Regions from separate parts of the Listeria sp. ILCC792 genome, predicted to be linked through region 1. Evidence: predicted binding sites of a transcription regulator. Region 1 holds the regulator's gene; the other holds the start of a gene.
The links. The regulator LexA, encoded in region 1, represses DNA repair genes until DNA is damaged. The targets are predictions, from matches to a motif close to CGAACATATGTTCG.
Positions count from the first base shown of each region.

Region 1 (7,581 bases):
TGAACGATTTTGTTGACCGTGACGTATTTGGTTACGCCATTGATAAAGGCTGGATGTGCGTCCAAGTTTTCTTCATTCGCCAAGGAAAGCTCATCGAACGCGATGTGTCACAATTCCCGTTTTATACAGAAGCTGAAGAAGATTTCTTGACGTTCATCGGCCAGTTTTATCAAAAAGCAAACCATATTCCGCCTAAAGAAATTTATTTGCCAGATGATATCGACCATGAAGCGGTGCAAGCTCTTTTACCAGATACGAAAATCATCGTACCGAAACGTGGGAATAAAAAAGACCTAGTGAAGCTAGCCTATAAAAACGCCAAAATTGCGCTCAATGAGAAATTTATGTTACTTGAGCGGAATGAAGAGCGAACAGTCGGTGCTGTTGAAAAACTGGGGGAACAAATGGGCATTCCAACACCTTCGCGCATTGAAGCTTTCGATAATTCCAACATTTATGGAACTGATCCAGTTTCTGCTATGGTCACCTTTTTGGACGGTAAGCCAAGTAAAAATGATTATCGTAAATATAAAATTAAGACGGTTGAAGGGCCAGATGATTACGCCACAATGCGTGAAGTTGTACGAAGACGCTACTGGCGCGTATTAAAAGAAGGCTTGCCATTACCCGACTTAATTTTAATCGACGGAGGAAAAGGCCAAATTGATAGCGCAAAAGATGTTTTAATCAATGAGTTAGGGCTTGATATTCCCGTTGCAGGACTTGCAAAAGATGATAAGCATCGCACGAGTCAGCTTCTGTTCGGGGATCCACTTGAAATCGTTCCGCTTGGAAGAAATAGCCAAGAATTTTACTTGTTGCAACGCATTCAAGATGAAGTCCACCGCTTTGCCATCACTTTTCATCGGCAACTGCGCAGTAAATCTGGCTTCCAGTCCATTTTAGATGGCATTCCTGGTGTCGGACCGGGACGTAAGAAGAAAATTTTAAGCCATTTTGGCTCCATGAAAAAAATTAAAGCGGCATCGGTTGAAGAACTTGCTGAAAGCGGTATTCCAAAACAAGTCGCAGAAGCCGTCTATCAAAAAGTCCGCGAAGTGAATGCAAAATTAGCTGAAAAAGAAGAATAGAGGGGAACGAAATGGGTCTAGTCGTTTTAAAATTTGGTGGAACTTCGGTAAGTTCCGTTGCTAAAATTCAAAAAACAGCAGAACAGGCAATCCGTGAATCTGAAAAAGGGCATCAAGTTATTGTCGTCGTATCTGCTATGGGAAAATCTACAGATAAGCTGGTGCAAATGGCAGAAGAAATCTCCAAAACGCCTAGCAAACGCGAAATGGATATGTTGCTTTCAACAGGCGAACAAGTGACGATTGCACTTCTTTCCATCGCGCTTCAAGAAATGGGGCAGGAGGCTGTTTCCTTTACAGGCTGGCAAGCGGGTATTGAAACCGAAGAAGTGTATAGTAACGCCCGAATTTTAGACATCGAAAGAGAAAAAATTACAGCGGCACTTCAGGCGGGCAAAATTGTCATTGTTGCGGGCTTCCAAGGCGTGACGCAAAGCGGAGAAATTACAACGCTTGGTCGCGGCGGCTCCGATACAACAGCGGTTGCCCTTGCAGCCGAATTTGCAGCCGAAAAATGTGCGATATGTACAGATGTGGACGGCGTATATACAACTGATCCGAGGTTTATTAAAAAAGCAAAAAAACTGGCGCAATTAACGTATGATGAAATGTTGGAGCTTGCGAATTTAGGGGCCGGCGTTTTACATCCGCGTTCTGTGGAATATGCGAAGAATTTTAAAATCCCGCTTGAAGTGCGTTTAAGCCATGGGGTGGAAAATGGGACGATGATTGAGGAGGAGATTTATGTGGAGAGTGCAAAAGTAGTTCGCGGCATCGCGTTTGAGGACCAAATTACGCGCGTGACGATTCATTGGAGCGAAAAAGAAAATATGCGTGTCTCAAAAGTGTTTTCGGAACTTGCGAAAAATAATATTGACGTGGACATTATTATTCAAGGCATTACGGGACTTGGCCATGGCAATCTTTCCTTCACAATTAAATCGGCGGCGCTCTTAAACACGCTTGCTGTTCTTGAAAATAAAAAAGCAGAAATTCAATATGAAAAACTTGAATCTGAACAACATTTAGCCAAAGTTTCCATTGTTGGTTCTGGTATGGTATCGAACCCTGGTGTGGCGGCGCGGATGTTTGAGGCGCTCACTGAAAATGACGTAGCAATCAAAATGATTAGCACGTCAGAGATTAAAGTTTCTACCGTCGTGCCAGATCGAAAAATGATTGAAGCAGCCCAAGTTTTGCATGATACCTTTGAATTAGAAGACTAGAAAGTGACTTTTTGTCGCACACCTTCAATCTATGGATTGAAGGTGTGTTTATTTTTGCTATAAAACGGTAGACTTTCCCAATTTAAAAACCCGCCTGAATGAGGCGGGTTAAAAGGTGTGTCTATTAACGAATATCACGGAATAAACCAATGACTTTCCCTAAAATCGATACTTGGTTTAAAATAATGGGTTCCATAGTGTCATTTTCGGGTTGTAAGCGGAAATGATTCGCTTCTTTAAAGAAACGTTTACAAGTTGCTTCGTCTTCGTCTGTCATTGCAACTACAATTTCTCCGTTTGTTGCATTACTTTGTTTTCGAACAATAACTTTGTCTCCGTCTAAGATGCCGGCATTAATCATGCTTTCACCATCAATTTCTAACATAAAAATATCTTTTTCACCGGCAGCCATGCTCTCAGGCAGCGGGAAGTATTCATCAATGTTTTCAATCGCAGTAATGGGCATTCCAGCCGTCACTTTCCCAATTAAGGGGATATTCACAACAGCAGGAGTAGGAACATCATCTTCCATCGACAAGATTTCAATGGCACGAGGTTTTGTCGGGTCACGTCTAATAAGTCCTTTTGTTTCCAAACGAGCAAGATGGCCATGGACAGTTGAACTTGAAGCTAAACCTACAGCTTCGCCAATTTCACGAACAGAGGGCGGATAGCCTTTGTCCTTAACTTCAGATTTTATAAATTCATATATATCTTGTTGTCGCTTTGATAATTTCATGGTTTTCACCCCGTTATTTTAATTAGTTGTTACCAATAGTATAGCAAATGTTTTTTGGATATGCAAACAAAGGTTCGATTTTTTTGTTGACAAAAACGAACGAACGTTCTATAATAATAAAAAAAGCGAACATATATTCCGTTGGAGGGGATTAAGATGACTTTGAAATTATTTTGGGATAAATACTATATTGCGATTATCTTTGTTGTTGCTTCTGTACTTATGGGATTAACATTACTATTTTATGCGAGTGCAACAAATGAAAATAAATATTCAACGATTGACGTAGCATCTGGAGATTCATTATGGGTTCTTGCGAATGAACATGCCGAAAAAGCGAACATGGATAAAATGACTTTTATTAAGTGGGTTGAAAAAGAAAATCATTTAAATAACAGCACATTAAAAGCGGGAGATGAAATTGTTATTCCGATTAAGAAAAATGAGATGAACCGCGACTCAACAATTCAATTAGCAAATGAGTAATTTTGTACAGTAATACGTTTTAAATAAAGGGTACGAACTAAAAATATATTCAGCAGCAATCGGTCGCAACGAACTGGTTTTACATTTTATGCTATAATAAAAGAAACACATTGATGAATAGGATGAAATTTATGTTGGAAAAAGCTAAAATTAATCGAATTAATGAACTTTCTCGTAAGAAAAAATCAGAAGGCTTAACAGCTGATGAAAAAATAGAGCAAGAAGAATTGCGGAAAGAATATTTAAAATCATTTCGGACACATATGAAAGGAACCATTGAGAATACAACAATCTTAGATCCGAATGGAAAGGATATCACCCCTTCAAAGGTGAAACAAATGCGCAAAAAAAGAAAATAAATAGCTGAAATGAGCATAAATGAACAAACGAACAAAAAGTTTGATCATTTATGCTTTTTTGGTTGTGTAATTTAAGTTTTAGGAATAAAATGGAGGTAGTTAAAATTTTAAATTAAGAGAGGATGTTTCATTTGTTCGATAAAACTGATCAATTAGCGATTAACACGATTCGCACACTTTCAATGGATGCCATTCAAAAAGCAAATTCAGGTCATCCAGGTTTACCTATGGGTGCAGCACCTATGGCGTATACATTATGGTCTAAAGTTTTAAATGCTAATCCAGCAAATTCACGCTGGTTTAACCGTGACCGTTTCGTATTATCTGCTGGACATGGTTCTATGCTTTTATACAGTCTGCTTCATTTAAGTGGTTACAAATTAAGCCTCGATGATTTGAAAAACTTCCGTCAATGGGACAGCAAAACGCCTGGACACCCTGAATACCACCATACTGACGGTGTTGATGCTACTACAGGTCCACTTGGTCAAGGCATTGCGATGGCTGTTGGAATGGCTATGGCAGAACGTCATTTAGAAGCAATGTACAATCGTGATACGTTTAAAGTTGTAGATCATTATACATATGCGTTATGTGGCGATGGTGACTTAATGGAAGGTGTTTCTGCCGAAGCAGCGAGTCTTGCTGGTCATCAACAACTAGGTCGTCTTATTGTGCTGTATGATTCAAATGATATTTCCTTAGACGGCGATTTAGATAAGTCGTTCTCTGAAAGTGTGAAAGCTCGCTTTGAAAGCTACGGATGGGAACATTTACTTGTGAAAGACGGCAATGATACAGCTGAAATTTTAGCGGCCATTGAAAAAGCGAAACAAAATACATCGCAACCTACGATGATTGAAGTGAAAACTGTAATCGGTTTTGGTGCTCCTAATGCCGGCACTAGTAAAGTTCACGGCGCTCCTCTAGGCGCTGACGGTGTGAAAGCAGCAAAAGCAGCTTATGGCTGGGATTACGAAGAAGATTTTTATGTGCCGAATGAAGTTTATGAACGCTTTGGTAGCACAATCGCGAGCCGCGGAGCACAAGCTGAAAAAGCATGGTCTGATATGTTTGTTGCTTACAAAGAAAAATATCCAGAGCTTGCGAAACAATTGGAGTATAGCTTAGATGGCAAATTGCCAGAAGGATTTTCCGATAAATTACCAAAATATGAAGTTGGCGATAAAGCTCTTGCAAGTCGGGCGACAAGCGGTGAAGCTATTAATGTGCTTGCTGAAACATTGCCGCAATTATTTGGTGGCTCAGCCGACTTAGCTGGTTCAAATAATACGACGATTAAAACAGATGGTGAATTTACAAAGGATACACCACAAGATCGCAATATTTGGTTTGGTGTTCGTGAATTTGCGATGGGAGCTGCTTTAAATGGTATGGCTCTTCATGAAGGCTTGAAGGTTTACGGCGGAACATTCTTCGTATTTTCGGATTATTTACGCGCATCCATTCGCCTTGCAGCTATCCAACATCTACCAGTAACCTACGTTTTAACTCATGATAGTATTGCTGTTGGGGAAGATGGACCGACGCATGAACCCGTTGAACAATTAGCGTCGCTACGTGCAATGCCAGGTTTATCGATTCTTCGCCCAGCTGACGGGAACGAAGTGAATGTGGCTTGGAAATTAGCCGTAGAATCAACTAACAAACCACATGCGTTAGTGTTAACACGCCAAGGGTTGCCTGTACTTCCAAATACGAGTGAAATTGCTGAAGAAGGCGTACGCAAAGGCGCTTACGTTCTGTCTAAAGCGAAAAAAGATGTGCCTGATGCGATTTTACTTGCAAGCGGATCTGAGGTGCACTTAGTTGTTCAAGCACAAGAAGAGCTAGCTAAAAAAGGCGTTGATGTTTCTGTCGTTTCAGTGCCATCATTTGACCTTTTTGAAACACAATCTGCTGACTATAAAGAAAGTGTCTTACCAAATGCTGTACGTAAACGTGTAGCCGTTGAAATGGGCGCGAGCTTTGGTTGGGAGAGATACACCGGGCTTGATGGCAAAGTCATTGGTATTGACAAATTTGGCGCTTCAGCACCAGGTGAAACGATTATTGAAAACTATGGTTTTACAGTCGAAAACATTGTAAAAACAGTCGAAAGTTTATAATTTTCAAGGCGGATATTCGTGATTTGAATGTCCGTCTTTTTCTTTTGTAAAAAAGAGTTGTTTGTGAGGCGTAAATCAAGTACAATAAAGAAGGTATATTCGTTCAAGGAGGAGAAAGAAACTATGTGGATTTACATTCTTGTTGGTCTTGTATGCTTACTTGCAGGACTAGCTGGTGGCTTCTTTATCGCAAGACGCTACATGATGAGCTATTTGAAAAACAACCCGCCTATCAATGAGCAAATGCTCCAAATGATGATGGCGCAAATGGGACAAAAGCCGTCTCAAAAGAAAATCAATCAAATGATGAGCGCGATGAATAAACAAACAGAAAAAGAAACAGGGAAGAAGAAAAAATAATTTTCTGTTAGCGAATTTCATTTTTTGAGAATATAAAGATCGTCCTTTTGTTTAAAAGGGCGTTTTTATATGGGAAAAGGAGGAGAGAATATGGAACAGGCGAAGGCAGCATTAATTTTAGAGCGCAGTTTGTACCGGCTGGAATCAGAAGTAGAGCAAACTTTATCGGGCTATGTGACACCATTTTTAGGGGATAATTCGGGGAATCGGCTGAAAATTGGTTATGCGTTGCTATTTTCGACGCGGTTTCAGCATGACGCGAGGAAGAATGGTGTGATTCGGCTACTTTTAGATGAGGAGCTGGAACATGGTGCGGAAGCGAAGGTGCTTGCTCTTTTGGGGCGGCAGTTTGTGGTGGAAAATGCGGCGGATGAAGGGAGAATGGTACTTGCACAGCAAGCGATGGATCTCGTTTTCATTCCAGAGGATTTATCCGGGTGTTCACTTCGTGAGCTGCATCGACTTGCGCTTGATTTACAGCTATTTGTTGTGGCGGAAAAGCTATATGACGAAAAATTTTGAAAAAAGGTGTTGTAATTTTTTTCAAGATATTGTAAAATGTAAGCGTTGCATAAAAAAATTTAAAGGAGGTATGCGAGATGCGTAAATATGTAGGAAAATCATTATTGCTTAAAATTTCATTATTTGTGTCGCTCCGTACCGATTCTTTAAGTATAAAGGGGATTTATTGACCTCTCGCATGCTTTGCTTTGTGCGCGGAAAATAGACGGCAAATAATACTTTTTAAGTAATAATGGGCAGAAGTGATGTCCATTATTTTTTGTTGTCTAAAAAGGGAAAAGGAGGGGTTGCCATGTGAAGATTTTTAAGGATTTAAGCTGGTTTTTTAAAGAACGAAAAAAGCAGTATACTTTTGGGGTTTCGATTTTATTCATCATTGCGCTTTTGCAGCTTATACCGCCGTTTGTCATAGGGAAAGTTGTTGATGCGATAGCGGATTCGACTTTGACAAAAGAGACGTTAATAAAATGGATTGTGATTTTGATTGTTGTTGCGGTTTTGACTTATCTCGGACGTTACGTTTGGCGCTTGATGATTTTTGGTTCGGATAATAAATTGCAACGAACTTTGCGTTTACGGTTATTTGAACATTTGACGAAGATGTCACCGTTTTTCTTTCAGAGGTACCGGACTGGCGATTTAATGGCGCATGCGACAAACGACATTGCA
Region 1 covers NZ_FYBO01000001.1:275,657-283,237, forward strand. The annotation lists gene uvrC (excinuclease ABC subunit UvrC) at 1-1,091, shown strand, start outside; gene CFS60_RS01355 (aspartate kinase) at 1,103-2,317, shown strand; gene lexA (transcriptional repressor LexA) at 2,442-3,056, opposite strand; gene yneA (cell division suppressor protein YneA) at 3,213-3,542, shown strand; gene CFS60_RS01370 (DUF896 domain-containing protein) at 3,674-3,901, shown strand; gene tkt (transketolase) at 4,033-6,030, shown strand; gene CFS60_RS01380 (YneF family protein) at 6,154-6,390, shown strand; gene CFS60_RS01385 (hypothetical protein) at 6,481-6,912, shown strand; gene CFS60_RS01390 (ABC transporter ATP-binding protein) at 7,207-7,581, shown strand, end outside.

Region 2 (7,581 bases), on a different contig from region 1:
TGAACGGCGAGATTGTTGAGTTTGCCGATACGACGACGATTTTTACAAACCCGAAAGAACAAAAAACAGAAGACTATATTTCTGGTCGATTTGGATAAGGAGTGTGCATAGATGGTTGTAAGAAAATTATTTACAGAGCAGTTAAATGAGTTACACCAACACTTGTTGAAAATGGGCGTCCTTGTAAACGAAGCAATTTTTAAGGCAGTCAAGTCGCTAGTGGAAAGAGATCAATTGCTGGCAGAACAAGTCATTGCGGAAGACAAAGCAATTAATGACATGGAGCTATCGCTTGAACAAGGATCCTTCGAATTAATTGCCCTCCAACAACCAGTTGGAACAGATTTACGTAAAATTGTAACGGTGATGAAGGCCAGTTCCGATTTGGAGCGAATTGGCGACCACGCTGTCAGCATTGCGAAAGCGACAATTCATCTTGGCAACAGCAAAGCGCTAAAACCGATTCCGGAAATTCCTGAAATGGGCGAAATCGTCAAAAATATGCTTCATGACGTTTTAAACGCCTACCTAGCAGGAGACGCAAACGCTGCCCGCGAAATTGCAGCCCGCGATAACGAAGTCGACAAATTGCACCGTCTAGTCTCGAAAAAATGTATTGATTTAATGCAAGAAGATCCTGAGCATTTAGAGGATATTACGCATTTACTACTAGTTGCGCAAAATTTGGAGCGGATTGGTGACTATATTACAAACGTTTCAGAGTGGATTGTGTACTTGGAGAGCGGCGAAATTGAAGAGCTGAATCAATAGCAAAAGCGTGTTCCTTGTGGGAGGGACACGCTTTTTGCATAGTTATGCTATAATATTCGTAAACAAGGGAGGGCGAAGTGGATGACGAACTTACCGAAAATTGGCAAACCGGCAACATCAGCTTTGGAAGCCGAGGGAATTACGACGTTAGAACAAGTCGTAGCGTACGACGAAAAGACACTCCTCGCTTTGCACGGAGTTGGTCCAAAAGCAATTGAAATACTGCGGAAAGCGCTAGCCGAGAGCGGATTAGCTTTTCAAACAAAATACGAGAATCAAGCATTTACCATCATCGTACCAGCCGACTGTGACAACGCACCTAAACGTCGAATCATGCGGGATTACACCATCGCAACAGCAAAAGCAGACCGTAAAACCCTAGAAGCACTTTTGGTGGAAAACTTTGTTTGGAGTGTCCCAGGTGAATTTGAAATCCGTGGCCGAACTAACTTTATGAACGAGCTTTTCAGCCATTCTGAACCAATAAAATCACTAGAGCTTGAAACCATTGTATCGCACGGCAAATTGGGCTCACTTAACGGAACGATGATTCAAAAAAATGGTCAGCACGTCTATTTCGCCGATGTATTTGAATTCGAGAATCACAAAAAAGAAGCACGAATCTGTAAAATTATTTCCTACGTGATTATCAAACCTAGCATTTAATGCTAGGTTTTTTGTTTTGAAGGAAAATACGCATATAAAGTACGCTAAATGTGATAACAACAATGCTTTTCGATACTAAAGTGGTGTCAATTGGGCTTGTGATGAGGGCATAAACAAGGGGTAAAATGACGATAAACTTTAATTTGATATCTGTAGTTGGAAGATTTTTTGTGATGGTAATCAGTAGCGCGACAAAAAGAATAATCATGAGCAAACAACCGAGAAAACCTACTTCGCCAAGCAGCATCGCCCAATAAGAATCCGTGGCAAATTGGGGGTTGCTTGGCGCGAGTCCCCATACACTGTCTAAATTGTAATACGCATAATACGGTGAATAATTGACGCGCGCAGCATGGGAGCCAAACATGCCCAGTCCCCCGCCAAATGGAAAATAGTCTTGGGCGATTTTAAACGAAGTTCTGAGCAACAAGCCACGAGCTTCTTGTGTGTTTCCGATAAGTTGATTCATAATCCGATCTGCATTTAGCCAAATGAATCCCCCACCAAGTAACGCGATAATCGCAATTGGAATCCGTTTAAGATACGGAAAAAGAAGCAGTAAAAGGTATAGACAAAGATAAAAGCCGATGGAAGTACTTCTCCCTGCAATAAAAATCAAAATGAAATTGAGCGCTAAATAAAGATAAGGCGGCTTTTTTTGATCAATGAGTTTAAAAAAGGTAGCTAAACTTGATAAAATTAAAATAACTAAGGCAAACTGCGCAGGATGACCGAAACCAAATGAATAGGTATAACGGTCAAATCGCATATCAAATGGCTGCAAGAGAGGGATAAAAAAGTTGATTATGTAGACGGCTAAACAACTAAGTGTTATGAACCAAGCTAAGCCTGTAAAAAACGATTTGGTAGAGGTGAGCTCAATGTTTTGAAAAAGATATTGCCCGCTTAAATAAAGCAAAACAAATTTAACCATACTAAAAAAAGTAAGCAGCTGATTGATAAGCGTATTTTGATGCAGAGAAAACACATTCGGCGACATCGCAACAATGAACAATAAAAAGATGACACCAATTAAGAAAATTCCGCTGCCTGAAATGCTTTTTTTGCCCTGTGCAGATTCATACACAGCTTTAAAGAAGGCGGCAATGAGGAATACAAGTACAATACCGTTTTCCAAGATTCCACCAATAGGAATAAATTGGGCGATGAAATTTGAGAAGAGGGCAAATACAAATAGTCCAGTAAATAAGTACATGCATGATTCTCCTTAAGGTTTAGAGGGATAAATTACAAGGTCTTGAAAACGTTATCAATTTTCATTTCGCATCAGAAGTTGGCCCGTTTTGTTAAAGTATGAGCAAATTTTTTTGGATAAAAAGGGAGTTTTCCTTGTAAAACAAGTCGAATGAAGTGGCGTACCTATAAAAATCACATGTTTTTTTAGAATCCTTGCTTTTCAAAAAGACTTTTGGGAGCAATATTTGCTTGTCGTGTAGACACCTTGGTAAGTTTAAACTACGGGCTTACATCTATAATGTTAAGTATAGCACACTCGCATCTTCATAGAAAAAATGTACTCTTTTGCATGCAACGCCTAGCAAAATGAAGGGCAGATTTAACCGAATTGTTCAGGCATATGTTGGCACATTAGTTGCGTGATGGATTGGTTAACGCTATCATATGAATATATGACCATATAATAATGGAGTGAGGAAATGAACCATTCAATCTTAGATGAAGAAACCCTTTTTAATGTGACTCAAATATTTAAAGCACTAGCGGATCCTACGCGCGTGCAAATTTTAAATTTACTTCAGGAACGAGAGTATTCAGTGAATGAAATCGCCCGGACACTTGAATTTAACCAAACGACTGTATCGCATCAATTGCGTTTTTTAAAAAATTTGCGGTTAGTAAAATCACGTAGACAAGGGACGACCATTTTTTATTCTCAAGATGATAACCATGTGCTAGAACTACTCGCGCAAGCTATCCGGCATGTTCACCACGAGTAGCCTTACAGCATTATTTGTTTTTTTATGGTAAAGTAAAAGCAAACAAATCTTTGGGGGAAAAGCATTGAAAAAATTAACGGCAACACAAAAAATGTTAGTGATTATTGGAATCATTTTGATGGTTGCAGTAACGGTTTTAGGACTTATTTGGAACAATCAATTGGCTGTTGTCATCGTGCTCGGCGTCATCCAATTTATACTCATACAAGCAGTTTGCTATGTTGGCATATATTCACAAATGAAAGTGGGCACTTCAAGAGGCACTAAGCTATTTAGTTGGGGAATTTTAACCACGTTTTTATTTTCAGCAATCATTGCCATTTTTGCTCCAGAAAACTTCAGATCCTATTCCGGTGCAATCATTGCGCTGTTAGGATACGGTTCCGCGCTCATTATGCGCGAAGTAGAAAATACGAATCCAGCAAACAAAAATCAAAAACGCGAAGAATAATGAATGGAAGGAGTGATTTTGATGGGCATTCATCAATATTTTCAAAGTTTATCTGATTTAGAAAACATTTATCGTTGTCCCGGGAAATTTAAATATCAAGAGCACTCAGTGGCAGAACATTCATTTAAAGTGACACAAATCGCTCAGTTTTTTGGAAATGTGGAAGAGCAAGCAGGAAATGAAGTGGATTGGCGCTCACTATATGAGCGCGCATTAAATCACGACTACTCGGAGCTTTTTATTGGCGATATTAAAACACCCGTCAAATACGCCACAGCTGAACTCCGTGAAATGCTCTCTGAAGTGGAAGAAAGCATGACGCAAAATTTTATTGAGCGGGAAATACCAGAAGAATTTCAGCCGACTTATCGCCATCTTTTAAAAGAAGGTAAAGATATGACGCTTGAAGGGAAAATTTTAGCCATTTCAGATAAAGTTGACTTGTTGTACGAATCATTTGGCGAAATTCGTAAAGGCAACCCAGAAAATATTTTTGTTGAAATTTATAGTGAAGCACTCGCAACAATTTATGAGTATCGTGATATGGAAAGTGTGAAATATTTCTTGCGTGAAATTTTACCAGACATGCTTGGTGAAAAAGGCATTCGCAAAACGGACTTGCCAGAACTTACGGCTGAAATAACAACAAAAGCGCTTCAAGATGGACAAAACTAGCGAAATGGTGAGAGGAAGATGAACGATGCTGGACCAAATTTTATCGGCAATTTTCTTCCCGGGCGTACTTGTCATTATTTTTGCGCGTGTCACGTTAAATCGTTTTGTGGCGTTGATTTTAATGGTGGGACTCATTGCTGCTAGCGCCAAACTTGGTTACACGGATACGTGGTGGCTTATTATAATTGATGCTTTTTCCATGACAGTGGGGTTTATGGTAGCAACAAATATGTTGAAACGTATTCGCGGCCGAGAGGAAGCACATAAATAGGTAAATATGCGATAAAGTGGTAAAATAGAAAAAGAAGGACGTAATCAAAATGATTGCGTTCTTTCTGTTTTACAAAAACAACCGAACGTATTTTCGGTTTTTGCTAGGATATAATTGTGCTTTATGGTAAAATAGAAGAGCTGAAAGTGGAGAAAAAAATGAAGCAGGAATGGGGGACTCACATTGACCGATAAATTTGAACTCGTCTCAGAATATCAACCATCTGGAGATCAACCGCGCGCAATTGAGCAATTAGTTGCTGGCTTAAATAGCGGCCTAAAACACCAAACTTTGCTTGGGGCAACCGGAACAGGGAAAACGTTCACGGTGTCCAACGTGATTCAAGAAGTCAATAAACCGACGCTGATTATGGCGCATAATAAAACGCTAGCTGGACAACTTTATAGTGAGTTTAAGGAATTTTTTCCAAACAATGCGGTGGAATATTTTGTTAGTTACTACGATTATTATCAACCGGAAGCTTACGTCCCGCAAAGTGATACGTATATTGAAAAAGATGCTAGCATTAATGACGAAATCGATAAATTACGCCATTCTGCGACTGCTTCATTACTCGAGAGACGCGATGTGATTATTATTGCCAGCGTATCGTGTATTTATGGTTTAGGTGCACCAGAAGAATACCGGGAATTAGTTGTGTCGCTACGTCCAGGTATGGAAATCAGTCGCGATGTTTTATTACGCCGCTTGGTGGACATTCAATATGACCGCAATGACATCGATTTTCAGCGCGGACGTTTTCGTGTTCGCGGCGATGTGGTTGAAATTTTTCCAGCGTCGCGTGACGAGCATTGTATTCGCGTTGAATTTTTTGGTGATGAAATCGAGCGAATCCGCGAAGTAGACGCACTCACGGGAGAAATTACAGGTGAGCGGGAACACATTTCAATTTTTCCAGCATCTCACTTCGTTACCCGCCAAGATACGCTCAAAAAAGCAATTGGAAACATTAAAATCGAACTCGAAGAACGTTTAAAAATATTACGTGCGGATAATAAACTTTTAGAAGCGCAACGCTTAGAACAAAGAACAAACTATGATATTGAAATGATGGAAGAAATGGGCTATTGCTCAGGAATTGAGAACTATTCAAGGCATTTGGCACATCGCCCAGCAGGCTCGACGCCGTATACGCTACTTGATTATTTCCCTGATGACTTCCAAATTGTTATCGATGAGTCGCACGTAACCATGCCGCAAATCCGCGGAATGTACAACGGTGACCAAGCAAGGAAGCAGATGCTTGTTGACCACGGGTTTCGTTTGCCATCAGCCCTCGATAACCGCCCGCTACGCTTAGAAGAGTTCGAGAAACACATCAATCAGATTATGTTTATTTCTGCAACTCCGGGTCCGTACGAACTCGAGAAAAATCCAGATGTTATCGAGCAAATCATTCGGCCAACAGGACTGCTTGACCCTGTTGTTGAAATTAGACCGATTGAAGGGCAAATCGATGATTTAATGGATGAAATTAATGAGCGCACAGAAAAAGATGAACGCGTACTCGTAACAACACTGACCAAGAAGATGGCGGAAGATTTAACGGACTATCTAAAAGAAGCTGGCATCAAAGTGCAATACCTCCACTCGGAAGTGAAGACGCTCGAGCGGATTGAAATCATCCGCGATTTACGCCTTGGCGTGTTTGACGTCCTAGTCGGAATCAACTTACTTCGTGAAGGAATAGATTTGCCAGAAGTTTCCCTTGTTGCAATTTTAGACGCGGATAAAGAAGGCTTCTTGCGATCAGAACGCTCACTTATTCAAACGATGGGTCGTGCGGCGCGTAATGAACACGGAAAAGTTATTATGTACGCCGATAAAATTACCGATTCAATGCGCGTTTCAATGGAAGAAACCGAACGTCGTCGTCATATTCAAGAAGCGTACAATGAAGAACACGGCATTACGCCGAAAACGATTCGCAAAGAAATTCGCGGCGTAATTGCGGCAACTACTGCTGTAGAAGGTGAAGAAGAGGCACGTCCAGATTTAAGTAAACTAACAAAACAAGAGCGCGGACAGCTTATTGAAGATATGGAACACGAAATGAAGGCGGCGGCTAAAGCGCTTGACTTTGAACGTGCAGCGGAACTTCGTGATGCATTACTCGAATTAAAAGCGGAAGGATGAAACGAATTTGAATAAAGATAAAATTATCATTCAAGGGGCAAGAGCCCATAACTTAAAAAATATCGACGTTGAAATCCCGCGTGACAAACTGGTCGTCATGACGGGGCTGTCTGGATCGGGGAAATCTTCCCTAGCTTTTGATACAGTCTATGCGGAAGGTCAGCGTCGTTACGTGGAGTCGTTATCAGCTTATGCACGCCAGTTTTTAGGCCAAATGGATAAGCCAGATGTAGATTTAATCGAAGGGCTCAGCCCAGCTATTTCCATCGACCAAAAAACGACAAGTCGAAATCCACGTTCCACAGTCGGAACCGTAACGGAAATTCATGACTATTTAAGATTGCTTTATGCACGTGTTGGGCACCCAATTTGTCCGAACCACGGCATCGAAATTACATCACAAACCATTGAGCAGATGGTGGAGCGCGTTTTAGAATACCCTGAAAAGACACGCCTGCAAGTGATGGCACCCATTGTTTCTGGCAAAAAGGGCACACATAAAAAAACGCTTGAAGAAGTCAAAAAACAAGGTTACGTGCGCATTCGTGTTGATGGAGAAATCTATGATATTAACGACGAGATTACAATTGAAAAAAACAAAAAGCATTCTATTG
Region 2 covers NZ_FYBO01000004.1:79,228-86,808, reverse strand. The annotation lists gene pstB (phosphate ABC transporter ATP-binding protein PstB) at 1-98, shown strand, start outside; gene phoU (phosphate signaling complex protein PhoU) at 112-771, shown strand; gene CFS60_RS06400 (DNA-binding protein) at 853-1,437, shown strand; gene CFS60_RS06395 (DUF4408 domain-containing protein) at 1,427-2,653, opposite strand; gene CFS60_RS06390 (metalloregulator ArsR/SmtB family transcription factor) at 3,114-3,413, shown strand; gene CFS60_RS06385 (hypothetical protein) at 3,478-3,864, shown strand; gene CFS60_RS06380 (HD domain-containing protein) at 3,886-4,539, shown strand; gene CFS60_RS06375 (CsbA family protein) at 4,568-4,810, shown strand; gene uvrB (excinuclease ABC subunit UvrB) at 4,994-6,967, shown strand; gene uvrA (excinuclease ABC subunit UvrA) at 6,975-7,581, shown strand, end outside.
Region 2: uvrB (excinuclease ABC subunit UvrB) is a predicted target of LexA. The motif match lies at 4,893-4,906, and genes of this name have one in related genera.